4 regions of the Salmonella sp. A1325 genome follow, and region 2 is predicted to be linked to each of the others. Evidence: predicted binding sites of a transcription regulator. Region 2 holds the regulator's gene; each other region holds the start of a gene.
The links. Region 2 encodes PurR, which represses purine synthesis genes. Its sites were predicted from a motif close to CANGCAAACGTTTGCNTG; they were not measured.
Positions count from the first base shown of each region.

Region 1: NAZ64_RS07675 (nucleoside-specific channel-forming protein Tsx) is a predicted target of PurR. The motif match lies at 868-885, and genes of this name have one in related genera.
Region 3: pyrC (dihydroorotase) is a predicted target of PurR. The motif match lies at 2,276-2,293, and genes of this name have one in related genera.
Region 4: tusA (sulfurtransferase TusA) is a predicted target of PurR. The motif match lies at 1,792-1,809, and genes of this name have one in related genera.

Region 1 is NZ_JAMLWO010000003.1:153,833-157,997, forward strand. It holds gene NAZ64_RS07675 (nucleoside-specific channel-forming protein Tsx) at 1-730, opposite strand, end outside; gene NAZ64_RS07680 (SadB/YajI family lipoprotein) at 1,030-1,569, opposite strand; gene nrdR (transcriptional regulator NrdR) at 1,721-2,170, shown strand; gene ribD (bifunctional diaminohydroxyphosphoribosylaminopyrimidine deaminase/5-amino-6-(5-phosphoribosylamino)uracil reductase RibD) at 2,174-3,277, shown strand; gene ribH (6,7-dimethyl-8-ribityllumazine synthase) at 3,366-3,836, shown strand; gene nusB (transcription antitermination factor NusB) at 3,857-4,165, shown strand, end outside.
Region 2 is NZ_JAMLWO010000001.1:481,437-485,601, forward strand. It holds gene purR (HTH-type transcriptional repressor PurR) at 213-1,238, shown strand; gene punR (DNA-binding transcriptional activator PunR) at 1,235-2,167, opposite strand; gene punC (purine nucleoside transporter PunC) at 2,280-3,446, shown strand; gene cfa (cyclopropane fatty acyl phospholipid synthase) at 3,775-4,165, shown strand, end outside.
Region 3 is NZ_JAMLWO010000001.1:730,574-734,738, reverse strand. It holds gene solA (N-methyl-L-tryptophan oxidase) at 1-205, opposite strand, end outside; gene bssS (biofilm formation regulator BssS) at 318-572, opposite strand; gene dinI (DNA damage-inducible protein I) at 862-1,107, opposite strand; gene pyrC (dihydroorotase) at 1,181-2,227, opposite strand; gene NAZ64_RS03820 (lipoprotein) at 2,331-2,891, opposite strand; gene grxB (glutaredoxin 2) at 3,016-3,663, opposite strand; gene mdtH (multidrug efflux MFS transporter MdtH) at 3,727-4,165, opposite strand, start outside.
Region 4 is NZ_JAMLWO010000004.1:135,923-140,087, forward strand. It holds gene tcp (methyl-accepting chemotaxis citrate transducer) at 1-1,462, shown strand, start outside; gene tusA (sulfurtransferase TusA) at 1,486-1,731, opposite strand; gene NAZ64_RS09970 (7-cyano-7-deazaguanine/7-aminomethyl-7-deazaguanine transporter) at 1,901-2,566, shown strand; gene NAZ64_RS09975 (DcrB family lipoprotein) at 2,639-3,196, shown strand; gene NAZ64_RS09980 (MFS transporter) at 3,200-4,165, opposite strand, start outside.

The DNA.
Region 1 (4,165 bases), on a different contig from region 2:
AGTGCCAGTGATCGTAGTTCAGCGCCAGGATATGGCTGGAAGCGATGGAGTTGCTGGTACGGTTCGGATCGTCGCCTAAATCAGATCCCCAGTCAAAGTTGGTAAAGCCGATATAGCTCAGTTTACCGCCCCACAGATCGGTGATGGGGACGAAGTATTTCACTTTGAAACGGTAGCCGTCCCATTCGTTTTCATTGGACGCGCCGTAGTTTTGCCACTGATATTTCGCATACACGTTCAGCGACAGGCCCATCGGCAGGCCGGTGTCGATATCGGTCCCCAGACCCATATACCACGTGCTCTGGCGGCTGGCTTTGTTATCGCCCATATCGTAGATGTAGTTGTTGGCGAAATACCACTCTTTAAACGGGCCGAAGCTCAGGTCTGCGCCGGTCAGCTTATCAATCGAGAAACGCGGTTCTATTTCCATGAACAGCGGAGAACCGTCGGACCAGATACCTTTATCGTTGCCGTTACCCCAATCAAAGGTTTTGGGAATATCGATATAGCCGTAGAAATCAAACCAGTCTTTTTTGGCAAATGCTTCATATTCCAGATAGACGTCGTTGTTCAATTTCGGCGAGAAACGGGTATGGTAGCTGCCTACCACGTTTACGCTCTGGTGCCACCAGTCGGACAAATACTGCGGCTGATCATTTTCTGCTGCGTTAGCAGTAAAAGATGAGGTGAGCGCCAGCGCTGCGCTGACTGCGAGTAAAGTTTTTTTCATATGTATGCCACTGTTTGAAATCCCTTACGGGAGTGAAAAGAACGCAATTTGCGTTTCTAAATATTTCGTGTTTCTGCGGAGCCTATTATAAAAATCATTGCTCACAAAAATATGTCTTGTTTCACATATCTATCATTTACGTAATCGATTGCGTTCACGTTTGCGCATTTTAGGTGCGGCGACAGTACTGTCTTTCATGAATATTACCAATCTATGTCATAAATGACGAAAATGTCAGTAGGGCAACAAAAGTCGCGCGGGGGATGTTGCGGAACGCACAAAACGCTCCGCCAGAACGTTTATTGATTAACAGGCTGAATATCATGGATGCGAATGAAGCCTAACTGCGCCGGAGTGATCCCCTTCAACGGTAACGAAATATTGACATCACTGGGCGCCAGCAAGCTGGCAGGGGCATTTACCAGAAGGCTCTGTGCATTCACCTCCTGATAGTTCTCCGTAGTGCCCTGAATTTGCCCGTACTCTACGGTAGCGCTGAATGCCGGCAGCGGATCGCGGGACTCGCCCTGAATGCGTAACGTTGCGTGAGCGCCGTCTGCGTCAGGCGTAATCTCCAGCAATGTCATACGTAGCGTACCGATCTGACTCTCCAGCCGGGCAGGCGTATTGGCGCCAGGCAACAAATAGACGCCGCGGGTTGACTCCGCATTCAGCTTATTTTGTTGGGTAATTTTTACCGTTTCCTGATTCAGTTGGGTCATCTCTTTATTCAGGGTGCTAATGCTTTGATGCATCTGGCGAACTTCGCTCTGCGGCGCGCAGGCGGTCAGGCTCAAGAGACTTCCCACCAGGAGAATTCTTAGGTAACGTCTTGTCATGTCGATCATTTCCTTCGTGGTCCGATAGCGTAATGGTAGTGCGCTATACGCACAAAGGCACCGATCCTTTATCTCAAAAGCGCTCCGCCTTTGTTGTCGCGCCAGTTCAGGGTAAAATAGCGTTTTCTAAATCATCTGGTCAGGACGCCGTATGCATTGCCCATTTTGTTTCGCCGTAGATACCAAAGTCATTGACTCTCGTCTTGTAGGCGAGGGCTCGTCCGTGCGCCGCCGTCGGCAGTGTCTGGTGTGTAATGAACGCTTTACGACCTTTGAAGTGGCTGAACTGGTCATGCCGCGCGTGATAAAAAGCAACGATGTGCGCGAACCCTTTAATGAGGATAAGCTGCGTAGCGGCATGTTGAGAGCGCTGGAAAAAAGACCCGTCAGCGCAGATGATGTTGAAATGGCATTGAACCATATTAAGTCACAATTACGTGCCACTGGGGAGCGTGAAGTTCCCAGCAAGATGATTGGCAACCTGGTCATGGAGCAGCTGAAAAAACTCGATAAAGTCGCGTATATTCGCTTTGCCTCCGTCTATCGCAGTTTCGAAGATATCAAAGACTTTGGCGAAGAAATCGCTCGCCTACAGGACTAAGCCATGCAGGATGAATTTTACATGGCGCGAGCGCTAAAACTGGCGCAGCGTGGGCGTTTCACCACTCACCCGAACCCTAATGTCGGCTGTGTCATTGTTAACAATGGCGACATCGTCGGCGAAGGTTATCACCAGCGCGCCGGAGAGCCGCACGCCGAGGTCCATGCGCTGCGGATGGCGGGCGCAAAAGCCAAAGGCGCAACCGCCTATGTCACGCTTGAACCCTGTAGCCATCATGGGCGAACGCCGCCATGTTGCGATGCGCTGATTGCGGCCGGCGTCGCGCGCGTGGTCGCCGCGATGCAGGACCCAAATCCACAGGTCGCCGGGCGCGGGCTGTATCGCCTGCAACAGGCGGGTATTGCGGTCAGCCACGGGTTAATGATGAGTGAAGCGGAGGCGCTCAATAAAGGCTTCCTCAAGCGGATGCGTACCGGATTCCCTTATCTTCAGCTTAAACTGGGCGCCTCCGTGGATGGACGGACGGCGATGGCCAGCGGCGAAAGCCAGTGGATCACCTCGCCGCAGGCCCGGCGCGACGTTCAGCGCTTGCGTGCGCAAAGTCACGCTATCTTAACCAGTAGCGCGACGGTATTGGCTGACGATCCGGCCTTGACGGTGCGTTGGGCGGAGTTAGATGCCTCTACGCAGGCGTCTTACCCGCAGGAAAATCTGCGCCAGCCGGTGCGAATTGTTATCGACAGCCAAAACCGGGTAACGCCTGCGCATCGTATTGTGCAGCAGCCTGGCGAAACGTGGATCGCGCGTACCCAAGAAGATAGCCGCGCGTGGCCCGATTCGGTTCGTACTATCAGCGTGCCGGCGCACAACGGACATTTGGATCTGGTTGTGCTGATGATGCAGTTAGGCAGGCAGCAGATTAATAGCATATGGGTTGAAGCCGGACCGGGACTGGCGGGCGCGTTGCTGCAAGCCGGGCTGGTGGATGAACTGATTGTCTATGTCGCGCCTAAATTGTTGGGAACCCAGGCGCGGGGATTATGCGAATTGCCGGGGCTTGAGAAGCTCGCCGACGCGCCGCAATTTACCTTCAGCGAAATACGTCATGTCGGCCCGGATGTTTGCCTGCATATGGTGAGCGCATGAGTTCTCCCGTCGAAAGGGGAGCAGCGCTCAAATTATTATGATAAAATCCGCCCCCCTGCGGGGCCAAATGAACCCTGGAAGAGAGAATATGAACATTATTAAAGCTAACGTTGCAGCCCCTGACGCTCGTGTCGCCATCACTATTGCGCGTTTCAATCAGTTTATCAACGACAGCCTGCTGGATGGCGCGGTTGATGCCCTGACGCGTATTGGTCAGGTAAAAGATGATAATATTACCGTAGTGTGGGTGCCTGGCGCCTATGAACTGCCGCTGGCGACCGAAGCGCTGGCGAAAAGCGGTAAATATGACGCCGTGGTTGCGCTGGGAACCGTGATTCGCGGGGGGACTGCGCACTTTGAATATGTGGCAGGCGGCGCCAGCAATGGCCTGGCAAGCGTTGCCCAGGACAGTGGCGTGCCGGTAGCCTTTGGTGTTCTGACCACCGAGAGTATTGAACAAGCCATCGAACGTGCTGGTACAAAAGCCGGTAATAAAGGCGCAGAAGCTGCGCTGACCGCGCTTGAAATGATTAATGTATTGAAAGCCATTAAGGCCTGATTTTTTGTAAGGGGAATTCCGTGAAACCTGCTGCTCGTCGCCGCGCCCGTGAGTGTGCCGTCCAGGCGCTTTACTCCTGGCAGTTGTCCCAGAACGACATCGCTGATGTTGAATACCAGTTCCTGGCGGAACAGGACGTAAAAGACGTCGACGTTCTCTATTTCCGTGAACTGCTATCCGGGGTGGCGACTAACAGCGCGTACCTGGATGGTTTAATGAAACCGTATCTGTCCCGCCTGCTTGAAGAGCTGGGACAGGTTGAAAAAGCCGTGCTGCGTATTGCGTTGTTTGAGCTGTCAAAACGCAGCGATGTGCCTTATAAAGTGGCC
Region 2 (4,165 bases):
TATTGATAACTGTTTTTAACGCTTCCCCTTTTCCTCAAGATCAGACAAAATTCCAGGCTTACTGAATTAGCGTAACGGCCATTGACCCCTTCCTGACGTTCCGTGTCGTTTTTCCGGCGTGCCGCAACCCTGATGTTGCGATTAGGGTGTGTGTAGGCAAACGTTTACCTGGCGTTTCTCAGGAGCTTAGCGAGGGTCTGGAGTGAAATGTAATGGCAACAATTAAAGATGTAGCGAAACGAGCAAACGTTTCCACTACAACTGTATCACACGTAATCAACAAAACGCGTTTTGTCGCTGAAGAAACGCGTAACGCGGTCTGGGCGGCAATTAAAGAGCTGCACTACTCTCCCAGCGCCGTCGCGCGTAGCCTGAAGGTTAACCATACCAAGTCGATAGGCTTACTGGCGACCAGCAGCGAAGCGGCCTATTTTGCCGAAATTATCGAGGCAGTTGAAAAAAACTGTTTCCAGAAAGGCTATACGCTGATTTTAGGCAACGCCTGGAATAACCTGGAAAAACAGCGCGCCTACCTGTCCATGATGGCGCAAAAGCGCGTGGATGGCCTGCTGGTGATGTGTTCTGAGTATCCAGAACCTCTGCTTTCCATGCTGGAAGAGTATCGCCATATTCCGATGGTGGTGATGGACTGGGGTGAAGCGAAGGCCGATTTTACCGACACGGTGATTGATAACGCCTTTGCAGGCGGCTATATGGCGGGTCGTTATCTGGTTGAGCGCGGCCACCGGGATATTGGCGTTATTCCCGGCCCGCTGGAGCGCAACACCGGCGCGGGCCGGCTCGCAGGCTTTATGAAAGCCATGGAGGAGGCGCTGATCAACGTGCCGGACAACTGGATTGTTCAGGGCGACTTCGAGCCGGAATCCGGTTACCACGCGATGCAGCAAATTTTATCGCAGTCACATCGCCCTACCGCCGTTTTCTGCGGCGGCGATATTATGGCGATGGGCGCGCTTTGCGCGGCTGACGAAATGGGGCTTCGCGTACCGCAGGACGTTTCGGTGATCGGTTATGACAATGTGCGTAACGCCCGTTTCTTCACCCCGGCGCTGACGACGATTCACCAGCCCAAAGACTCTTTAGGCGAAACCGCATTTAATATGCTATTGGATCGCATCGTCAATAAGCGTGAAGAGTCACAGTCTATTGAAGTTCATCCACGCCTGGTTGAGCGTCGCTCGGTCGCTGACGGCCCGTTCCGCGACTATCGGCGTTAATCCCCGCTGTCGGGAGCCTCTTCTGGCTCCCGCAGCCACTCCCGATTCAACGTTTCGCTATCGCCCAAATAGTCCAGCAGCCATGCCAGCGCGGGCGAGGCCTCGTTTTGCTGCCACGTCACGCAACAGGCCGCATCGGGAAACGGATTCTCTAACGTCAGCGCCACCCATTTTCCGCTGTCTATCCACTGTCGGGCAAAATGCGTCGGCACCATTCCCACGCATAGTCCTGCCGACAGGCAGGTTGCCGATGACTCCCAGTCCGGTACGACGACCCTTTTTTGGTTATCCAGCAGCCAGGTAATCCGTTTCGGTAAGGTTCGCGAAGTGTCTTCCCTGACCAGCGACGGCCAGTTGCGCAGGGTATCGTCGCTTAACGGCCCAGGCATTGACGCCAGCGGATGATCGCTTGCCACTACGCAGCTCCAGCTCAGGGTCCCCATATCCCGAAAAGCGTAACGTCCCCCTACCGGAATCGCCTGCGTCGCCCCAATCGCCAGTTCGACACGCCCGTCGGAGAGCGCGTCCCAGACGCCGTTAAACACCTCCTGAAAAACCAGCAGTTCCACATCGTCAAAATGACGATAGAAATCGACGATCATCTGCCGGGTACGTTCAGGTCTGACGATATTGTCCACCGCAATAGCTAACTGCCCGCGCCAGCCATTAGCAATTTGCTGACACTGCTGGCGAGTGATCTGCATTTTTTTGATAACAGAACGCCCTTCTTTTAAAAACCAGACGCCAGCAGGCGTCAGTTCAACATCACGGTGACGTCGTACAAAAAGCGGTACGGCCAGCCACTCCTCTAGCTGACGAACGGTGTAGCTGACTGCTGAAGGCACACGGTGCAGTTCCTGCGCCGCCGCGCTAAAACTGCCATTGCGCGCCACGGCGTCAACCACTTCAAGCGAGTATTCCGACCACATAATTTGCCTACAAAAATTTTGAATTCACTGGACAAATATTAACGTTTCACAACCGTAATTTCACTCCCTACACTCTGCGACAATGTCTGTCTGATAAGAAAGAGAAACAAATATGCAACCTGGAAAAGGTTTTTTAGTCTGGTTAGCCGGTCTTAGCGTGCTGGGATTTCTGGCTACGGACATGTACCTGCCCGCATTTGCCGCCATACAGGCGGATTTACAAACGCCTGCCGCCGCTGTCAGCGCCAGCCTCAGCCTGTTTTTAGCTGGCTTTGCCGTCGCGCAACTCCTCTGGGGACCGCTATCGGATCGTTATGGCCGTAAACCGATTTTACTGCTGGGGTTATCTATCTTTGCGCTCGGAAGTCTGGGGATGCTGTGGGTAGAAAGCGCGGCAGCACTGCTGACGCTGCGCTTTGTGCAGGCCGTCGGCGTTTGTGCGGCAACGGTAATCTGGCAAGCGCTGGTGACCGATTATTATCCTTCGAAAAAAATTAATCGTATCTTCGCCACTATCATGCCTCTGGTGGGATTATCCCCGGCGCTTGCGCCCTTACTGGGAAGCTGGATACTGACGCATTTCTCATGGCAGGCGATTTTCGCCACCCTGTTCGTGATTACGTTGTTGCTGATGTTACCGGCGCTGCGCTTAAAACCATCGGTAAAAGCGCATACCGAGGGACAGGATAAACTCACTTTCGCGACGTTGTTACGCTCTAAAACCTATCGCGGTAATGTGCTGATTTATGCCGCCTGTTCCGCCAGCTTTTTTGCGTGGCTAACAGGGTCCCCGTTTATTCTCAGCGCGATGGGTTACAGCCCGGCAGTGATTGGCCTGAGCTATGTTCCGCAAACCATCGCTTTTCTGATTGGCGGATATGGTTGCCGCGCGGCGCTACAAAAATGGCAGGGCTACCAATTGCTTCCGTGGCTGTTAGGGCTGTATGCGCTGAGCGTTATCGCCACCTGGGGAGCGGGCTTCCTGAATAATGCCTCACTGGTGGAGATACTGATTCCTTTCTGCGTAATGGCGATTGCTAATGGCGCCATCTACCCTATCGTCGTCGCGCAAGCGTTACGCCCTTTCCCTCAAGCCACGGGACGCGCTGCGGCGCTACAAAATACGCTGCAACTGGGGTTATGTTTCCTGGCAAGTCTGGTAGTTTCATGGCTCATCAGCACGCCGCTGCTGACCACCACCAGCGTAATGCTCTCTACCGTTGTTCTGGCGGCGTTAGGTTACAAAATGCAGTCTCATGCAGATTGCGCTGAGACCTGATTTCCCCATGCCAATGTCGCCCACGACAAGTCCCACTAAAGACTTGTTAACTGCCAGTAATTAGCACGCTAACAATTTTCGGTTGAATCATCAAAAATTGCGGCCTATACTGATTCACGGTTGTTTATATTACGATAATTATTAGGCATTAACGGGAACCGGAGCGTTCCCGATTCACCATGGATGGCCTTTTCGGCAAGGGTTCCTCCCTTCCTCTGTTCTACGTCGGATAACTGGCTCACGGAATTGCCCGTGGGATTTCTCACAAAGCCAAAAAAGCGTCTACGCTGTTTTAAGGTTCTGATCACCGTCCAGTGATGGAGAAGCTATGAGTTCATCGTGTATAGAAGAAGTCAGCGTACCGGATGATAACTGGTACCGAATCGCCAACGAATTGTTAAGTCGCGCGGATATTACAATTAATGGTTCCGCCCCGTCTGACATTCGTGTTAAGAATCCCGATTTTTTTAAACGCGTCCTCCAGGAAGGTTCGTTGGGGTTAGGTGAGAGTTACATGGATGGCTGGTGGGAATGCGAGCGTCTGGATATTTTCTTCAGCAAAGTCTTACGTGCCGGTCTTGAAAATCAACTCCCCCACCATGTTAAAGATACGCTCCGTATCCTCGGCGCGCGTCTGATTAATCTACAAAGTAAAAAACGCGCCTGGATTGTCGGCAAGGAACATTACGATCTTGGTAATGACCTTTTTTCCCGTATGC
Region 3 (4,165 bases), 250 kb from region 2:
CCTGGGCGCGAAGCACCAGTGGGACATATTTTTCGCCTTCACCATAAGCGTGGCGGATAAGACGGGTATCGCCGTGATGGCTGCCCTGTTGATGAGGCGGCATATGCGCATCGGTCATCAGGACCTTTAGCCCGGCGCGGGTGGCGTAATAACCAGCGGCGGCGCCAACCGAACCGCTGCCGATAATAATAAGGTCGTATTTCATCAGCTTCTCTCTGCTATCGCGATGATTTCAGGGTAAATAACTGCGCTGAGATATACAAGCCAGAAATAAGTGAGGCACCTTACGGTGCCTGAGAGAGGGGGAGCGCGTCACGCTAATGGCGACGATACTCGTTTTCCTGGTAATCGCCTGATTCTATTTTGGCGATGCCGGCTTCTAATATTGAAATAAATTGCCTGGCTACATCTGTTGTTAACCAGAGCGTTTGACCAACTTCAGTCCCTTCCGGTTCCGGACGATTTGGGGTCTGGTAGTGTAAACGCAGCATCAGCGCATCATAGCTATCGACGGTGCTGATGTCCCATCCTACAAGCGGATGGGTCTGAATGACTTCATTATTCTTTTCCATCATGCCCCCCTGGTACGTGTTATAAGACAACGGTTCTCGAGGTTCAATGCGTGTTTTTCTTCTGAAGCAACTTCAGTATACCAATTAATAAGGCTATTCACTGCGTTTTTAAAGAGACCGGAGGATAAATTTCTCTTTTTAAGAATTATATGAACAATAAAGCGGCAGTTCATTCATATTTTTTTAGGATGTTGTGCAATTATTTTGAGGGTCAGGCGAAATATTCATCAGTTGCGCAAATAAAAAAGCCGGGGCGACCCGGCAAACATACATCACTGCATATCATTTTTTATTCATTGATGAACCAGTCATCAGCGCTCTCCCAGGTCTCCTGGAGAATCTCGCTAATGCGTTCTTTGTCCTCTTTTGATGCGCCAATGACGGACAAGTTGTTGGCGGTAGCGTAACGCACGGTGACGTTACCCAAATTCTCAGGAAAATGATGGCTAATACGGCGGGAGAGTTCGCCCGCCAGCGCATCAATCGCACCGGCAGGCAGAGGTGACGTTTTGGCTATAGTGACTTCAATACGCATAATGGCCCCCTGTTGAATATACTGGATATATATACAGTTAAATCCAATATATAGCAACAAGTAAGCGCATTTTTTATTTTTTTACTGACCAGCGTACTGTTTCACCCGCTAAAAAAGGCACCAGCGAATCATCAGCCAGCGCGATATTTTCCGGTATCTGTTGTTCATCGCGAACCAGTTCCACCCACCCCGTATTCACCGGCAGGCCATAGAATTGCGGGCCATTCAGTGAACAGAACGCTTCAAAGTGCGCCAGCGCGTTCATTTCCTCAAACACGGCGGCATAACTGCCAAGGGCGGAGGGGGCGTTGAAACAACCGGCGCAGCCGCAACTGGTCTCTTTACGATGACGTGAATGCGGCGCTGAATCCGTCCCCAGGAAGGCGCGCGTAAAACCACTGGCGACCAGGTCGCGTAAAGCCTGTTGGTGAATATTGCGTTTCAGAATCGGCAGACAGTACAGGTGAGGACGAATGCCGCCGACCAGCATATCATTACGGTTAAACATTAAATGTTGAGGCGTAATGGTAGCCGCCAGGTAGTCGTTGCCGTCACGTACATACTGCGCGGCATCTTTGGTCGTGATGTGTTCAAAGACCACTTTAAGCGCGGTCAGACGCTGGCGTAGCGGTTCCATTACGGTGTCGATAAAACGCGCTTCACGATCGAAGATATCAACCTCCGCATGGGTCACCTCACCGTGGACCAGCAATGGCATTCCGAGTTTTTCCATCCGCTCCAGTACCGGCATGATAGCGTCGACTGACGTTACGCCATGACTGGAGTTAGTGGTGGCATTGGCCGGGTAAAGCTTAGCCGCAGTAAATACGCCTTCATGGAAACCACGCTCCAGTTCATCGGCATCGAGCGAATCCGTTAAATAGCAGGTCATTAACGGCGTGAAATCATGCCCGGCGGGCACCGCATCGAGAATACGCTGGCGGTAGGCGATCGCTGCATCAATGGTCGTGATGGGGGACGCCAGGTTCGGCATCACGATAGCGCGACCATAAATTTCGCTGGTATAGGGTACGACCGTTTTTAACATGTCGCCATCGCGAAGGTGAACGTGCCAGTCGTCCGGGCGGCGGATCTTTAAAACCTGGGATGGTGCAGTCATTAATAAGCTCCGGCTGAGGAATAGTCTTTTTGCCGGAAACAAAGGATAAGCGGAAACGTTTTCGTTTGCACGTAAAAAAAGGGCGCGAGCGCGCCCTCCGAAATCAATTGGTGAAAGGAATAACGATTTCACCAGGTTTAACTTCAATGCCTTTCGCGAGTTTCTTCGCTAACGCTTCGCCTTTACTGCTGTCCTCACGCAACACGTAAGCGGGCCGCTGGTTAAAGTAGCTACGTAAAGACTGATTTAAATAGGGCAGGAGCGTTTGTAGCACCGATTGCATTTTCTCCGGCGTCACGGTGGCGTCTACTACTTCCATCTCCTGAAGATAGATGGCGCCTTTTTCTTTATCAAAGACCGGCAGGGCTTTTAGCTTGAGTTTCATCGTCGCTTTTTGACTGCCAAACAGGGAATTCATATCCAGCCTGGCATCGCCAGTAAGGGTGACTTTATTAGGCTCTTCCCGACCAATCTGGCTGACAAGGTTAGTCAATACGATATGCGCGTCGGCAATGCCGGGCAGACCAATATCTTTTGAGAAATTATTCCGTTTTTCAAGCGCTTGATTGATTTCTTGTTCGCTAATGGTGTATTGCGTAAGTTGATTACAACCCACTAACAGGCCGCTAACTACCAGCGCAGCGGCAAAAAAAAACTTTTTCATGGCGTTCCTTAGCATGTTGCCTGTGCCCTAATCTTGACACAAAGCAGCATGTCGCGCCAGCGGACATGGTGCCACTAGAAAAAGCTGAAAAAGGCGGCAAGAAAGGGTTGCCGCCTGGCGGGAGTTAGATAGCCATTGAGGAGAGTAAATTAATTTGCGTCTGCTTCGCCATATTATCGCGATAGTCCGCGACTTTTGTCGGCCAGTGGATACCGGCGACCAGCGTCAGATTACGCAGAAGCGGAAACAGATGAATATCATCTTCCGATAATTCGCCGTTAACGGCGTTAGGCTGTACGATGAGTTTATCCAGCAAACGTAAATCATCGCCGATCTTTTTAATCAGTCCGGCAGAGTGCGCAAGATGGTTGTCAAAACTGCCAGATGAGGCCTCTTTTTTGCGGATAAAATACTGGCGCGCCGCAGGGGTAGAAAATTCATCGAAAGCGGATTTTGCAAATCGCGGCAGCAGTAGCTGATTAACGTAACCGTTAACTTTGCGCAACCACTCTTCAATGGCTGGATTGCGTTTCCCGGTTAACAGCGGTTTGCCGTCGAGGTTGTCGACATAATGTACAATATCCATACTTTCAGGAAGGTAGCGACTATCATCTTTTTGCAGGATGGGCACCATCTTTTGACCAATCATCCGGGTGGGCGTCGCCTCGTCGTCATTTTGTAACACGTTAAGTTCAACGGGGATGTTCTTCAGGCCGAAAATCATGCGGGCTTTAACGCAGAAAGGGCAATGATCGTAAATATAAAGCTTCACGTTTCTCCTCCATTTGACTGTCGGTTCCTGACCAGTATGGAGGAGATAGCGACAGGTATCAAATCAGGCGCCGGGTTCCAGCATCCGGCGCGGCGTGCGTTTATGACTAAATTGCCAGCCTAAAGCCAAAAAGGTGATAAAGCCGATAATACCGAGCATCATCCACGGTAGTTCAGGCTGCGCAAGCGCTTTACCCATATCAAACAACCAGCCGCCGCCGATATAACCAATCGCGCCGCCAATGGCTAATCCCAGACGGCTAAAGCCCATATAGCTTCCCCGCGCCCTCGCGTCCGCGAGCGACGCGCTGAGCGTTTCGCGCGCCGGTTCGGCGATAACCGAGCCGATGTAGAAAGCGCAAATAAGCGTAAAAAGCTGCTGTAAATTGCCCACCATCCCGATGGGGATCATGCTCAGCGACATGACGAGCAAACCGGCCATCAGCCGATGCTCTAGCCGAAAACGCTTTTCGCTCCAGCGGGCAATCGGGTAGAGCAACGTC
Region 4 (4,165 bases), on a different contig from region 2:
AACCCGCGTTACCATTAACCGCGTGGCGATACGCATGTTAAAAAATCAGCGCGATCCCGCCTCGCTGGACGCCATGAACACGCTGTTAACCAACGCTGGCGCGTCGCTCAACGAAGCGGAAAAGCATTTCAACAACTACGTGAACTCCGAAGCGATCGCGGGCAAAGATCCGGCGTTGGATGCCCAGGCCGAAGCCAGCTTTAAGCAGATGTATGACGTTTTGCAGCAGTCTATCCACTATCTTAAAGCCGATAATTACGCCGCCTATGGCAACCTTGACGCGCAAAAAGCGCAGGATGACATGGAGCAGGTATATGACCAGTGGCTCTCTCAAAATGCGCAATTAATAAAATTAGCCAGCGATCAGAATCAGAGCAGTTTTACCCAGATGCAATGGACGCTGGGGATAATTCTACTTATCGTGCTCATCGTACTGGCGTTTATCTGGCTGGGGCTGCAACGCGTTCTACTCCGCCCGCTGCAACGGATTATGGCGCACATTCAAACTATCGCCGACGGCGATCTTACCCATGAGATAGAGGCTGAAGGACGCAGTGAAATGGGTCAACTGGCCGCCGGTCTTAAAACGATGCAGCAGTCGTTAATCCGTACCGTCAGCGCGGTGCGCGATAACGCAGACTCTATCTATACTGGCGCAGGCGAAATTTCCGCCGGCAGCAGCGACCTCTCTTCCCGTACCGAACAGCAGGCCTCGGCGCTGGAGGAGACCGCCGCCAGCATGGAACAGTTAACCGCCACGGTACGGCAAAACACCGATAACGCACGACAGGCGACGGGTCTGGCGAAAACCGCATCAGAAACCGCGCGTAAAGGAGGACGCGTGGTGGATAACGTAGTGAACACCATGAACGATATCGCCGAAAGCTCGGAAAAAATCGTGGACATCACCAGCGTGATTGACGGTATCGCCTTCCAGACTAATATCCTGGCGCTGAACGCCGCGGTAGAAGCCGCCCGCGCCGGCGAACAGGGGCGAGGATTCGCGGTCGTGGCCGGAGAGGTACGCACGTTGGCCAGCCGTAGCGCGCAGGCCGCCAAAGAGATCAAAGTGCTGATTGAAAACTCCGTGTCGCGCATTGATACCGGCTCTACGCAGGTACGCGAAGCGGGAGAAACCATGAAAGAGATCGTTAACGCCGTGACCCGCGTGACCGATATTATGGGCGAAATCGCCTCTGCCTCCGATGAGCAAAGCAAAGGCATTGAGCAGGTGGCGCAGGCGGTATCGGAAATGGACAGCGTGACGCAGCAAAACGCCTCGCTGGTAGAGGAATCCGCAGCAGCGGCGGCGGCGCTGGAAGATCAGGCTAACGAACTTCGTCAGGCGGTCGCCGCGTTCCGCATCCAGAAACAGCCTCGTCGGGAGGCGTCGCCAACGCCGTTAAGCAAAGGTTTAACGCCACAGCCCGCCGCAGAACAGGCGAACTGGGAAAGCTTCTAATCAGAATGCTATCTGCCGTGCGGTTAATGCGCTTTACGCAATAAATAGCGGTACGGCAGACCCTCCGTCTCTTGCGCCAGCAAATCGTGTTCCATAAAGGTACAGAACCCCGGAATATCACGCGTTGTCGCCGGATCGTCGGCGATAATCAGCAATGTTTCGCCAGTTTGCATGTTGCGCACCGTTTTGCGCACCATCATTACCGGTTCAGGGCAACGCAGCCCCAGGGCGTCAAGCGTATGGTCAGGGGAGGAAAACAGATCGCTCATCTTCGTCTCAATGGTAGAAAAACGGCGATATTTTACGCCCATCTTCGTCAGTAAGCCAGGCAGGTTAACGATTGCGTGAAAATTAGCCATTGCAATGCCAGCACAAAACAGTATTATGCGGCGGTTCTTTATTGGGTTCCCTCACCCCATCCAACAAAAAGGTCACAATATGACTCCGTTTACACAATCACAGCGCGTAAAAGCGTTGTTCTGGCTATCGCTATTCCATTTACTGGTGATCATTTCCAGTAACTATCTGGTGCAGCTCCCCATCACTATTTTTGGTTTCCACACGACCTGGGGCGCGTTTAGTTTTCCTTTTATTTTTCTCGCCACCGATCTTACCGTGCGTATTTTTGGCGCACCGCTGGCGCGCCGCATTATCTTCGCCGTCATGATCCCTGCGCTGCTGGTGTCATATGTGGTGTCATCGCTGTTCTATATGGGCGCCTGGCAAGGTTTCGCCGCGTTGGCGAACTTTAATCTGTTTGTCGCCCGTATCGCCGCCGCCAGCTTTATGGCCTACGCGCTGGGACAGATCCTTGACGTCCATGTGTTTAACCGCCTGCGCCAAAATCGTCGCTGGTGGCTGGCGCCGACCGCTTCAACGCTGTTTGGCAATATCAGCGATACCCTTGCCTTTTTCTTTATTGCGTTCTGGCGAAGCCCCGATGCCTTTATGGCCGGGCACTGGATGGAAATTGCGCTGGTGGATTATTGCTTTAAGGTACTCATCAGCATTATTTTCTTCCTGCCGATGTACGGCGTTCTACTGAATATGTTGCTAAAAAAGCTGGCAGATAAATCTGAAATTTTCCCATTACCGGCAAGTTAAAGGTTCGTTTTCCGAGTTGTGATAAGATGAGCGAATGAGCCGTTATGGCCGTTTATCGAAAGGAAGAAGTCAATGCGCAATTTGGTTAAATATGCCGGTATTGGCCTGCTGGTTATGGGGCTTGCGGCCTGTGATAACAACGATACAAAAGCGTCGGCAGAAAGCGCCGCCGCAGAAAGCCAGGCCTCCGGTCAGCCCATCAGCCTGATGGATGGCAAACTCAGTTTCTCACTGCCGGCGGATATGACCGATCAAAGCGGTAAGCTGGGCACCCAGGCGAATAATATGCACGTTTATTCTGACCCGACGGGCCAGAAAGCGGTGATTGTTATCGTCGGCGATAATACCGATGAAGCGTTGCCGGTGCTGGCGAACCGCCTGCTCGAGCAACAGCGTAGCCGCGACCCGCAGCTTCAGGTCGTCACCAATAAGTCTATTGAGCTCAAAGGCCATACGTTGCAACAACTGGACAGCATTATCTCCGCGAAGGGCCAGACGGCGTACTCTTCCATCGTGCTGGGTAAAGTGGATAACCAATTGCTGACGATTCAGGTCACGCTGCCTGCGGACAATCAGCAAAAAGCGCAAACCACGGCTGAAAACATCATCAATACGTTAGTTATTAAATAACCTTTACGATGATGATGCGGCCTCCGGCAGTGCAGACGGAGGCCGTTTTTTTAAGCGCCAGGTCAGCAATAGCGCCATCGCTACCAGCCCGGCCGCCGCCAGATAAATCACCGGCACGCCCGCCCAGGTCATCACCAGCCCCGCCAGCGGCCCGGTCACCCCCAAAGACATATCCATAAAGACGGTATAGGTCGCCAGCGCCGCGCCCTGGTTCTGCGGCGGCACGGCTTTGACGGCCACCACGCCCAGCGCCGGAAAGACCAGCGAAAACCCCATCCCCGTGAGTAAAACGCCGATTTTTGCCATCCACGGCATGGCTGCTGTCCCCACCAGTAACAGACCAATAATCTCCACGCCAAAGCAGATCATGGCGACATTCAACCCGCCTAAACGATTGATACCGTTAGGGAACAACAAACGCGTGCCGACAAACGCGACGCTAAATAACGTGAGCGCAAAGGCGGCGCCATCCCAACCTTTAGCATCATAAAATAAGGTAATAAACGTCGCGATGACGCCAAACCCTGCCGAGGCCAGCGCCAACGCCATACCATACAGCCAGACACGCCCCAGCACCGCGCGAAACGGCAGCGGCTTGCCTTTGTTCGCCTTCACCGACGGACGTGGAAGGGCTAACAGTATCGCCAACAGCGCCACGCCCATCACCGTTAGCGCCAGTCCCTGTAACCCGCCCCAGGCATAACACAGCACGCCCAGCGGCGCGCCCATCGCCATTGCGCCGTAGGTGACGATACCGTTCCAGGAGATGACCCGACCAATATGCAACGACCCGACGACGCCGACGCCCCACAGTGTCGAACCGGTGCCGGCAAAACTTTGCCCAATCCCTAAAATCACGCGACCCAGCCCCAGTAGCAACAAACTGATCATCGGCCAGGCGCTGGCGATATCCGCCAGCAGGTAGCCGAGTCCGCTTAAAAAACAGCCGCATAAGCCAAAGACAACGAT